Regions from separate parts of the Sphingobacterium sp. BIGb0116 genome, predicted to be linked through region 3. Evidence: riboswitches for the same ligand, from Rfam matches in the RefSeq annotation. Region 3 holds a riboswitch; each other region holds the start of a gene.
What was found. A riboswitch is a leader RNA that binds a small molecule or an ion and turns the genes downstream of it on or off. The one in region 3 is predicted to bind thiamine pyrophosphate.
Positions count from the first base shown of each region.

Region 1: linked by a shared signal. The riboswitch ahead of thiS (sulfur carrier protein ThiS) and the one ahead of M2419_RS22285 (TonB-dependent receptor domain-containing protein) in region 3 are both predicted to bind thiamine pyrophosphate.
Region 2: linked by a shared signal. The riboswitch ahead of thiM (hydroxyethylthiazole kinase) and the one ahead of M2419_RS22285 (TonB-dependent receptor domain-containing protein) in region 3 are both predicted to bind thiamine pyrophosphate.

Region 1 is NZ_JANUDT010000001.1:154,838-159,078, reverse strand. It holds gene M2419_RS00815 (thiamine phosphate synthase) at 1-527, opposite strand, end outside; gene thiC (phosphomethylpyrimidine synthase ThiC) at 524-2,338, opposite strand; gene thiS (sulfur carrier protein ThiS) at 2,384-2,590, opposite strand; TPP riboswitch at 2,650-2,745, opposite strand; gene M2419_RS00800 (alpha-L-rhamnosidase) at 2,906-4,241, shown strand, end outside.
Region 2 is NZ_JANUDT010000001.1:534,945-539,185, reverse strand. It holds gene thiD (bifunctional hydroxymethylpyrimidine kinase/phosphomethylpyrimidine kinase) at 1-316, opposite strand, end outside; gene thiE (thiamine phosphate synthase) at 313-945, opposite strand; gene thiM (hydroxyethylthiazole kinase) at 935-1,738, opposite strand; TPP riboswitch at 1,821-1,913, opposite strand; gene M2419_RS02535 (VanW family protein) at 1,977-2,819, opposite strand; gene M2419_RS02530 (hypothetical protein) at 2,945-4,183, opposite strand; gene M2419_RS02525 (dienelactone hydrolase family protein) at 4,229-4,241, opposite strand, start outside.
Region 3 is NZ_JANUDT010000010.1:180,384-184,624, reverse strand. It holds gene dtd (D-aminoacyl-tRNA deacylase) at 1-115, opposite strand, end outside; gene M2419_RS22285 (TonB-dependent receptor domain-containing protein) at 256-2,691, opposite strand; TPP riboswitch at 2,746-2,871, opposite strand; gene M2419_RS22280 (amidohydrolase family protein) at 3,100-4,241, shown strand, end outside.

The DNA of each region.
Region 1 (4,241 bases), on a different contig from region 3:
AAAGAACCATATAAGGCAATTCCATCTGCACCTTGCTGCATCGGGATAAGACAGTTATCTTGGTTTATCCCTCCAAGGCCGATGAGACCAACAGTAAAGTTGGAGCGTGACGGGAGCTGATCCAGCCTTGCATTATGCACTCCATACCCCACTTTAGAGATGCTCGGAAATAATGGACTTAGAAAAGCATAGGCCCAACATTCATTAAGGCTATTGAATTGATCGATATCATGCACAGATGTTGAACAGATTGTTGTAGGCAGCATTTGATTTGTTGATCTATCCTTTCTATTCTTTTCGTTCATATGAATACGCGCGATTCCGAGCTCAACCGATAGGTGAGGGTGGGAATGTAGGACCAATCTATCCAGGTACGTTGAATCTATAGATTCAACGTACCTGGACATTTGTAGGTCCGTAAAATGATACTTGCGCAAATGCAGGATATCAAGTCCTTCTTTGAACAAAGCATCTATAATCCCTTTTTCAGAAGGGATCGTTTCTGCTGCTGTCAAAGCGATGATCATGAATAAATCTCTTTTCCTTGTGCGATGAATTCCTGCGATTTTTCCAGCATCCCTTGTGCGGCACTATCTCTGATTTCCTGCGTAATTTTCATCGAGCAAAATTTGGGACCGCACATGGAGCAGAAGTGAGCCACTTTGGCCGCATCTGCCGGCAATGTTTCGTCATGATATTCCCGTGCTGTATCTGGATCCAGGGAAAGGTTGAATTGATCTTCCCATCTAAATTCAAATCTCGCTTTACTCAAGGCATTATCACGGTATTGTGCACCTGGATGTCCTTTGGCCAAATCGGCCGCATGGGCAGCTAGTTTATAGGTGATTACACCGTCTTTAACGTCTTTTTTATTTGGTAAGCCCAAATGTTCTTTGGGCGTCACATAGCAAAGCATCGCACATCCATACCAACCGATCATCGCAGCTCCAATGGCTGATGTGATATGGTCATAACCTGGAGCAATATCAGTTGTTAAGGGACCCAAGGTATAAAATGGAGCTTCGTCACAACAGGCCAATTGTTTGTCCATATTCTCTTTGATCAATTGCATAGGAACATGGCCCGGACCTTCGATCATCACCTGAACATCGTGTTTCCAGGCGACCTTGGTGAGTTCGCCCAGTGTTTCGAGCTCAGCAAATTGAGCCGCATCGTTGGCGTCCGCAATGGCACCTGGACGGAGACCATCGCCAAGTGAAAAAGCAACATCATATCGCTTCATGATCTCACAGATCTCCTCAAAATGAGTATAAAGAAAGTTCTCTTTGTGGTGGAAAAGACACCATTTGGCCATGATAGATCCTCCTCTGGAGACAATGCCCGTTACTCGAGATGCCGTGAGATGGATATAACGAAGCAGTACGCCGGCGTGTATGGTAAAGTACGAAACACCCTGTTCGGCCTGTTCAATCAAGGTATCTCTGAATATTTCCCAGGTAAGGTCCTCGGCCACCCCCTTCACTTTTTCGAGCGCCTGATAGATCGGTACTGTACCGATTGGAACGGGCGAGTTACGGATAATCCATTCGCGGGTTTCGTGAATATTTTTGCCAGTGGATAGGTCCATGATGGTATCGGCTCCCCATCGACAGGCCCATACCGCTTTCTCAACTTCTTCCTCTATACTTGAACTTACAGCGCTATTGCCAATATTGGCATTAATTTTAACAAGAAAGTTGCGCCCGATAATCATGGGTTCACTTTCAGGGTGATTGATATTATTAGGGATGATTGCTCTTCCGGCAGCGATTTCCTCACGGACAAATTCTGGTGTAATAGCTTTATCATGTGTTCTAGCACCAAAGTTTTGCCCTTTATGGTGATGATCCATTCCGGGGGTGCTGGCCGTGAGCTGCTCGATACGTTGGTTTTCACGGATAGCAACGTACTCCATTTCTGGGGTAATGATGCCTTGCTTTGCATAATGTAATTGGGTGACATTCCTGCCGGCAGAGGCTACTTTTGGTTTATGACTATAGGCAAATCGGAGTTCATCCAACGTTGGATCAGAAAGGCGTTTTTGTCCATATTCAGAGCTGATGCTAGCCAGCTGTATAACATCCTGACGATCCAAGATCCACTGATCGCGAAGGCGAGGGAGGCCTTTCCGGATATCGATATGGACGGTGTCATCCGTATAAGGTCCAGAAGTATCATAGATTGTTACCGGCGGATTAATTTCTACCTCTCCATTCGTTAATTTGGTTGGACTCAAGGAGATTTGACGCATAGCGACTTGAATAGGAAATAGTTTTCCGGATACAAAAATTTTCTTTGCATTTGGAAAGGGTGATTGCGTAATTGTTTCAGCTGTCATTTTTTCTGTATTGGGTGAATTACTCGGTTGATTTTTTGGGAATGGCTATCCGCCCTGAGATGCGGTAATTAAGATAATCTGATCGTAAGGTTTAAGTGTTGTCGTAGCCCAGTCCTTTTTGGGGATGACTTTGTTGTTGATGGCTACAGCCACACCCTGAGTTTTGCCAGATAATTCCAAAAGCAACAAGCCTTCAAGTGAAGTAAGTGGGGGGTCGAAAAATCGAATCTGATGGTTTATTGTAAGTTCCATTCCTTAATTTTTTTGGTAAAACTTTAGGAATGGCTACACAAAGGCACAGCAATGCACCTTGTAGACAGCTCACTTTTCCCTACGCCAGTATGATCCGGATCAGGTTCTAAGGGTAAAATCTCAGCCTGCACGAGCAGACACCCCTAAAGTTGCGACTAAGATAAGGTTATTTTTATGAAAGTTGCAAGAATTTTATTTTGCAGACTTGGGTTTATTGCACAGGACAGTGCAGGTCAGTATGTGGGAAATATTTGATATATTAGTTTTTTGAATCAGCTAAAACAATTTAACAACCACCAAGAATAGTATCTTTTAATGCGTAGGATTTTATTGACAACACTGTTGTGTATCGCTAGCAACACTTATGCCCAACCTAAAAATAACTGCAGCGCCGTGCAGTTGACATGCGAACATTTGGTCAATCCATTGGGTATCGATGCAATCCACCCGAGACTTAGCTGGCAACTTGATGATCAACGTAAAGGTGCGGTACAACAGGCTTATCAGATCTTTTTAGGGCAAGATTCGCTGGCACTGCTGAGAGAGACCAAAGATAGCTGGGATAGTGGCAAACAGTTCAGCTCGGCTATGTTAGTGCCTTATACCGGCACACAGTTAAAGCCACAGACCAAGTACTTCTGGAGGGTTAAAGTATGGGATAAGGATGGTGTATCAACACGTTCTGAAATAGCATCTTTCGAAACAGGAATGATGGGAATGGACCTTTGGAAAGGAAAATGGATCAGCGACAATAAGGATATTCATGCGCGGGAAACGCCTTATTTTAGAACAGAATTTAAGGCAAATAAGCAGGTAAAATCTGCCCGCGCGTATATTGCCGCAGCAGGATTATATGAACTTTCCATTAATGGCCAGCGCGTTGGCGACCATCGTCTGGATCCAATGTATACTCGATTTGACCGACGCACATTGTATGTCGTGACGGACGTAACCCAGCAGCTTCAAAAAGGAGAGAACGCCATTGGCGTTGTTTTGGGGAATGGCTGGTATAATCATCAACCACTGGCCGTTTGGAACTTTGATAAAGCACCATGGCGGGCCCGGCCAACATTCTGTTTAGAACTGAAAATCGTTTATATCGATGGAACGACGGAAACCATTGTTTCGGATAAGCAGTGGAAGACAGCTTCGGGACCAATCACTTATAATAATATTTACACTGGTGAGCATTACGATGCAAGACTGGAAATACCTAACTGGGATAAACCAAAATACGATGATTCGGCCTGGCAGGCTGTTCAGTATAGAAATGCGCCATCTGCATATATCGTTTCCCAACAGATGGTACCGATTCGGCTCGTGAAGTCCTATAAGCCAAAATCAGTGACAAAGATAGACCAACGTACCTATGTGTTCGATATGGGGCAGAATATGGCCGGGATTACAAAAGTTAAAGTGAAAGGAGCTGCGGGTACTATGCTGCGTATCAAGCATGGTGAGCGGTTGTTGGCGGATGGGCATCTTGATCAGTCCAATATTGATGTTTATTATCGGGGCGATAAGGAAAAGGAGCCCTTTCAAACTGATATATTGACCTTAAGTGGTCGGGATGATGAGTTTATGGCAAAGTTTGGTTACAAAGGGTTTCGTTATGTCGAGGTTAGCAGCAGTGCCGCAATTGCATTGGATA
Region 2 (4,241 bases), on a different contig from region 3:
GTCCCTTATATTCTTTTAAATAGGCGCTAATAAGCTCCACAAGTTCAATATTGTGTACCATCCCTATTTTGATTGCATCGGGATAGATGTCGTCAAAAATAGCATCTAATTGGTCTCGGACAGCGTTCGTAGGAATTTCATAAATATTTCTTACACCTTGTGTATTCTGTACGGGTAGGGCAGTTAAGACATTCATGGCATAACATCCTAATGCAGATATCGTTTTGGTGTCTGCTTGTATACCTGCACCACCACTACCGTCGAAGCCTGCAATGCTGAGTACAGTGGGGACGCGGTATTTTTTATCTTTTGTCATTTTAATAGTTCTTTTAGTTGTGCACTGGCAGCTCTGGGATCTTGACTTTGGCATATGGCCGAAACGACTGCAATGGAGTCTGCACCTGCATTCCAGGTCTCTTCTGCAGTTTGTAAGTTCATCCTTCCGATTGCGATCAATGGTTTTTCCGTCCTACTCCGAAGTTGTTTTAAACCCGCAATTCCCCATTCAGTAACCGTATCCACCTTTGTTTTCGTTGAAAAAATGGGACTTACACCAAGGTGGTCAACGGCGTACATTTGTTGACTTTCCAGTTGTTGCATGTCTTCTATTGACCAGCCAATAGTTAATTTATCGCCATATTTTTCACGAATAGCGAGCGGCTGGAAATCATTTTGACCCACATGTACTCCCCATGCCTCGATTTGGGCAGCGATTGCTACGGCATCATTGATCACGAGCGGAATACCATAATGATCGGTCAGTTTTTTTAAACGGATGGCTTTATCCAAAAATGTGGCCGGATCGTCAGCTTTTTCGCGCAATTGTATAAGATCGACTCCACCAATAATGGCTTCTTCGGCAACATTGAGCCAATTTTGAGGATAACAGTCCCGCTCAGAAATTACCAAATATAAAGGGTAGGGAAAAAGCGGATTAATGCGCATAGCGTTTGATCTTGAGCTTCGATTTGAGACGTTCTGCATTGAGCTGATAGAGTTCATCGTAGAGATTCAATTGCAGGGTACCCGGGCCAGCTGCTGTTTGGGCAGCGAGTTCTCCCGCTAAGCTCAAAATGGATACACCGGCAACAGCTGCTTCAAAATATTGGTCTGTAACACCTAGAAATGCACCAATAAGCGCAGTAGCGCTACAGCCAAGTCCAGTTACCTGTGTCATTAAAGGGTTGCCATTAAAAACTTCAACCCGGTATTGCTGTGAAAGGATATAGTCTACTTCTCCAGAAATACAGATAATGGAGCCGGTTTGCTCTTGCAATAATTGGCCAAATCGGAGAGCATCTTTACTTGCTGTCGTGCTGTCGACTCCTTTTGTGTTCGGTTGGTTGAAGTTGTACAGCGTCATGATTTCTGATGCATTTCCACGAATAACCGTTGGTTTGAGATCCAGTAGATTGGATAATAAATCATTGCGGAATGCTGATATCCCAGCACCAACAGGATCAAGTACCCATGGCCGTCCAATGGTATTGGCATGTTCGGTAGCAACCAGCATAGCTTCGGCAGTATCTTCACTCAAGGTGCCGATATTAATGACAAGAGCTTGTGCAATATCGACAACCTCGCGTACTTCTAATGGACTGTGTACCATCACAGGGGACGCTCCTAAGGCCAAAAGTGCGTTGGCAGTATTGTTCATCACGACTAGGTTTGTGATGTTGTGTACAAGGGGTTTTTCAACCCTCAGCTGCTCTAATAAATTGATAATTGAATCTTCCATTCTTTTTACATATGCTAAGATGTACTGTGTGGCCTTGGAGGGAAGAAGAGCGATAGCCTGTGCAGTAAAGGAATATGCTGTACAGTGGATTTTTGCTTTTCCCTACGCCGGTATAAACCGAATCAGGTTCAAAGGGACTATCTCAATTCTATACAGAATACCCCCAAAGCCAGACCAAACTTAAACAAAAAAGAGGACTTTTCATATCCGTCATTTTTCGATCACTTAGCTTGTTGAATTAATCGGCCGTATTTTGATCGGCACTAATTTCAATATACGCAGTAGGAACATAGGTGACGCGGGCAAAATTTTTGGTCAAGAGCTCTGTCTCTAAAACTTTTCCACCCTGAAACTTTAAAAACTTCTCGCGCCAAATCTCATTTTTACGAAAGAACTGATTGTCTATTTTAAGAAATTGATGTTCTTTTTCAAAGACATGGTACGCAAAATCGAGTTCTTGATCAATTCTTAATTCGCCCTCTAAACATTTGTCTGTAAACCAGAGATTTATTTGAAAGGTGTAAGGCGTGTTGTTGGTGAATTGATAGTCGCGATAATTATAAAAGACGGTAGCTCCACTACCGAATGGCAAAACACGGCCATCGTCAGGAAAAGGGTCAAAAGAGTGGTGATAACGTTCATTGACGGTGAGTGGACTATGGATAACAAGCCAATGGATGAGGTTGGATATTTGACAGATTCCACCGCCAATACCCGCTCTTGCTTCACCAAAGGATAACTCCATGCCGGGCAGATATCCTTTTTTTACAGTGGGTAGTCCAACGAGTTTACAAAATGAAAAGGTTTCCTTCGGTCTGATCAGAATGTTATTAATCTGTGCTGCTGCAATTTTTAGGTTGGTAACTTTGTTAATCTGCAGTTGCATATTATTTTCGCCCAGTTTTTTTAATAAGACAGACTGATGCTTTTTAATACGAAAGGGAAGTTTTTCAGTTGATTTAGCTGTGCTGTATTTCTTATTATCAAATAGCCAAACGGCTTTGCGCTGCACTCTTCTCGCCCATACAGCAATAAAATAGAGTATGGGATGACGTTGACTGATCAGTTTTCTTTTTCTCAATTTGACGTTTATGTATCGCTATCAAAATTAGTGCAGAAATGTGTTTTTTGCCTAATTTCGTCGAATATTTTTTTATCAAAATCAAGAATCTTATTGTCTGAGCTTAGTGCAGTTTTTCAGTTCGTTTAGTTGGTTTTCTTTGCCTGTATGTATTTCGCTGTTAACTTTCCCTCCTTGTTATATATCAAGCTTTCGTAGGCACAGTTTCCGAGATCTTTTACAATAGATTTTTGTTGTAATACACCCTCATAATAAAACTCATCAATCGTTTCGTTGGCTCGGTACGATCGCTTGATTTCGGCTGTCAGTCGATCGCTTTGATCGAAGGTTTGGCGTAGTGAGTAGTCACTTGTTTCCGGACTATCATACTGATAGCGGACGCGACTTTCTCTTTGATCATTTCTACCCGAAATCTCTTCAGTAATTCGATTCTGTTGATCATAACTGTAAATGGTCCAGTCTCTCCGTTGATATACAAAATGAATGGATTCACTTTTTATAACCTGGAGTTTACTGTTCAAGTGATAAATCATCGCCGATTCAAATGTAGGATCGTAGGAAACAATGGCATTTGGGAGATACCGGTAAATTGTACTGCTGCTCCACTTACTATTGCGAAGGTACTGTATGGAGTCGATAAGTCCGAATTGATTATAGCATCTTTTGTTGTAATAATTATTTCCCCCGGAAAGATTGTTCGATGTGATCTCTTTGCCTTCTTCATATACAGTTGTCATAATTGCACCGGATTGCACCTCATTTTCGTCCGAAAACTGCTGCATTACATAAGTGCCGTCACATATATTCTTACGCTGACTGTAATAAAGAGTAAGAGCGGGATTTGCGATAATAGCCGCTGCATATTGCCCGGATGGAATAAATTTAACTTGTGCGATTGAGTCAAAGAAATGTGAGGTATTATATTGTGCCGAAGCTTTCTTTGACGCAATTTGTGTGCTGGTGTTTAATATCGGTTTGGCTGCTGCCAGATAGGTATTACTATCGTATATGATCTTGGGTTTGGCTAATCCATCAAACAAGATCATGGCATGACGTTGCTTCAATGACAATACGTCGATAGCCCATTGGTGATTTTTAACGATGAATGTGAGTTTTTTTGCATCGGTTTTTGTGACCAATAACTTTGTTGTGCTAAAAGGTACCTGTTTGAAAATCTCAGCAGCATTTTTTTCGTGTAGACGCATGATAAAATCGGTCGATTTATCGGACTCATTGGTGACAAACAATATTGCTTGCGAAGGGCTAGCTATTGTTAGCGATTTTACTGTTTGCGATGCTGCGCTCGGACTATATAACAGCAATATCAACAACTGAATGATAATCGGATAAATGTGCAGTTTCACGTTATAATTCATTTGGGTCGATATTGCTGTTGTTGACTTTGCTATTTAATTTAATACT
Region 3 (4,241 bases):
TTGTGTCTGCTTCTTCAACTCCTAATAAAATCATTAAACCCTTCTGGATCTGGCCTGTAATCTGATTATCTACCGTACAAGAGGCGTTTTTCACTCGTTGTATAACTGCGCGCATAATGAAAAGTATAAAACCAAAGGTAAAAATTCCGATTGTTAAACACGATGTAATGTGCAATTTATCCACCATATTAAATAAAAAACGTCTCTTGCTTCCTCAGGAAAAAAGAGACGTTTTTTTATTTAAATAAATTGTTTCTAAAATTTGAAATTCAAGCCCAATAGGAAATTTGTTGGTGCTTGTGGGAAATAGAAATTATAATATTTTCGGGTATCACCTTCCATCCAACCAAAGGTGTAGCCATTGGCTTCGTACTTTTCGTTGAAGATGTTGTTGACCTGTAAAGTTGCACTGATGTTTTTGATACCTAATGCTGTAAAGCTATAGTTTGCTAACAGATTGTTGACAAAATAAGAGGAAATGCTTCTCTCTTTCGCAGATGAATTATCTAGATATTGTCTTCCTACAAATTTGGATAGAAGAGAGAATGTAAGTGATGTTATCGGACTATAAGAAAAATTACTTGACAAAATCGTTCCCGGAGATAAAGCAATGTCTGTTTTCGAATAAAATATCCTTGTATCACCGATTACCTCTTCAAAGTCTTTAATTTTATTTTGGCTGAAACTAGCTGTTGCTTTCCAGTTGAACTGCTTGTTGATGTTCCATGATCCATCGAATTCAAGCCCCATTCTATAGCTATCTTTGACATTTTGTCGAATTGGAGAGCCAGTATCACTGATTTCACCTGTTGGGATCAACTGATCCTTGTAAAACATGCCATACCCATTCAATCCGATGTTGAATTTTTCATTTGTAAAGCGATAGCCAAATTCGATGTCCTGCATTTTCTCCGGGGTCGGGTCGGGTAAGGCGCTATTTTTCTCTATAAAATCCTTGCGAACAGGTTCTTTCTGTGCAAAGGCATAAGAAGCGTATACATTTGAATGGTCATTTAGCAAATAAGTTGCACCAGCTTTAGGGTTTAAGAAATTAAACTTAGGATGATAATTATAATTTTTCACCTTATCATCATCACCATACATGTGGTAATCTACATTCCGATATTGAATATCGGCCATTAATATCCACTTATCTAGTTTATAATCGACCTTTAAGAAATTACTGAAATCATTTTTTTGTGATTTCCCGAAGTAATATTTATCGTCAAGAAAACCTGTTGATGCATATTGTGCCCAAATCACCTGGCCATAATGTTTTCCTTTGTATTGATTATAAGCTCCACCCCAAGTAATTTCAAGCTGATCATTCGGTCTGTAATTTAGGGCATAGGTCATGCCATAAAAATAATTATCAAGCCATCTCCTGCGGACGAGATCTGTTTTTTGTATGGTATCTTTACCAATGATGACGTTAGGCAAACCGTATTTACTTAGTTTATCTCCGGGTCTCATTTCTTCATAGTAACCATAACCTCTTGTATAGTGTAGGGCTGTATTGAGCGTCAATTTGTCGTTCAGGATATTGGTATAATGAAGTTGATGATGTTTCTGCGTATAATTATCTGTTTGATTTTGATACGTATATAGATTATAATTCCGGCCGGCGTTCATGAAACGATCCTTCTCTGCGCCCGAGATTTCGAGTGCATTATCTGCATAGTCATCCATGCGTGATCGATCGCCAGTAATCAATGGTTCGGGAACGCCATTCCAGGCTTGATATGTCTTTTCTTTTCCCCAGAATACAATTCCTTTTAAAATATGTTTCTTGCCATAATAACCTCCGTCCACATAAAAAGATTGTAAGTCTGAACTACCTCTTTCGATATAACCATCGCTACTGATTCGAGATAATCTGGCATTGAAGGCAAATTTGTCGTTAATTAGCCCGGTACCTACCTTGACTGTATTTTTCCAGGTATTGTAGGAGCCAAATGAATTGTTGAGCTCTGCGTAAGGGGTTTCGACTAACGTATTGGACTGAATATTTAATGAGGCTCCAAATGATCCGGCACCATTCGTCGAAGTCCCAATACCACGCTGAACTTGGATGCTCTCGGTAGAAGAGGCAAAGTCGGGAAGGTTTACAAAAAATGAACCCATGCTCTCCGCATCATTTAAAGGGATTCCATTTAATGTTACGTTGATTCGTTGATTATCCGATCCCCTGATTGTCATTCCGGTATAACCTATACCTGCACCGGCATCGGAATTGACCTGCACGGATGGAGTCTGATTTAAAAGGAATGGAATATCCTGGCCGAGGTTATTACGCGTTATTTCTTCTTTGGAGATGTTTTTAAAGGTTGTAGGAGCATTTCTTTTGGCACGGGTAGATTGAACAAGTACCTCTTCCATTTGAATTGTACTAGGTTCTAACGCTACCGTAAGCTCCAAATTGTCTTTAACATCCACATTTTGGCTCCATGTTTTATATCCAAGAGAAGATACCTGGATCTGGTGCTTACCTGTATTGATACGATATAGTTTAATCAGTCCATTTTTGTCCGATTGGCCAGCGAAGGATGCTTGTCCATCTATGGATATGGAAACATACTGTAAGGGGGTCTGATTAGTATTGTCTACAGCTTTAATTGTCAGATTTTGTTGCGCAATGGCAATTTGGCTTGAAATAGTAGCTAAGGAGCTACAAATCAAAAATTTGATCATGGTAATGTATTTTGTTTGAGTTAAACAAATCATAGCAAGGGGTTACTATGACCGCACTATTTAACTAACCTCTCCCTACGCCAGCATTATCTGGATCAGGTGTACAGAATTTAATCTGTTGGGTATAATCTCAGCCTTTATTTGTGTTCCTGACAAAACAAGGCACCCCTATTCGATGCTGCGAATATATAAATTTAAAATTGAAATGAAGTATAAAGAAGTAATTTATGACAAATGGAAAAGAGTGGATTTGCGGTATTATTTCTTTTTGGTTAAAAATTTGTGCAAATTGTTGTTTTTGGTATTTATTGTTCTTTTTAGGTACCTTGGCATGAATTTTTCTACTAGAGGTATGTATTCATACAGGTCAAAAAATTTTAGTTACTAAATTGATAGTGAGGAGATAAAATGTTAAAATATTTAAGCGCTAATTATATTCTGCCGATTACTTCAATGCCAATAAAAGACGGTATTGTTTCGGTAGATGAGGAGGGGGTAATTCAAGGTATCTATGACCCAACTTCATTTACACCTTCAGATAAAACGAAGGTTGAGAGATATGAAGGAGTGATAATTCCAGGTTTTATCAATGCACATTGCCACATTGAATTGTCGCATATGAAAGGTATTGTTCCTAAAGGTACGGGGCTTCCGAGCTTTCTCAGTAAGGTGATGACAACGCGGTCGGCATCGATGAAAAAAATAGATGACGCTATGGCCAAAGCCGATCGAGATATGTACGAAAATGGTATTGTCGCAGTCGGAGATCACGCCAACACTGATAATTCTTCAAAATTGAAGGAAGATTCACAGATATTATATCACACATTTGTGGAGGTGCTCGGAATTGAACCTGAAGAAGCTGACTTTAAGTTAAAGGAGGCTAAATCGTTGACCCAAGAGTTTAGGAATGGGCATGTATCCATTACTCCGCACGCTCCCTATTCTTGTTCGAAGGTCCTTTTTAAGAAATTCAAGAAGATGGTTCCGGAAACAAATATTATCAGTATTCACAATCAAGAAAGTGAAGAGGAGAATAAACTGTTCCGTTATAAAATGGGTGAGTTCTTGGACTTTTATAAAAGTATAGGAAAAAATGCTGATGCGATTAAGGCGCAGGCAAGAAATTCGATTCAGTCTTATCTTCCTTATTTGCCTTATCCAAATAAATTATTGTTGGTTCATAACACCTATACCTCTCTTAAAGATTTGGATTTTGTAGAGCGTATGGATCGTGATGTGATGTGGTGTCTCTGTCCAAAAGCCAACCTTTATATTGAGGGAACATTACCAAAGGTTCAGAATTTTATGAATGCCGGACAGCGTTTGGTAATCGGAACGGACAGTTTAGCTTCAAACGATACATTGTCCATTTTGGAGGAGCTAAAGGTATTGCATGCGCACTTTGAGGATCTGGATTTCTTGCAGACTATTCAATGGGCTACAATCAATGGTGCTATCGCGTTGAACATTGAGAATGAATTTGGCTCACTTGAAGTGGGTAAAAAACCTGGGATTGTGTTGTTGCAAGGTATGGAACACATGCGCCT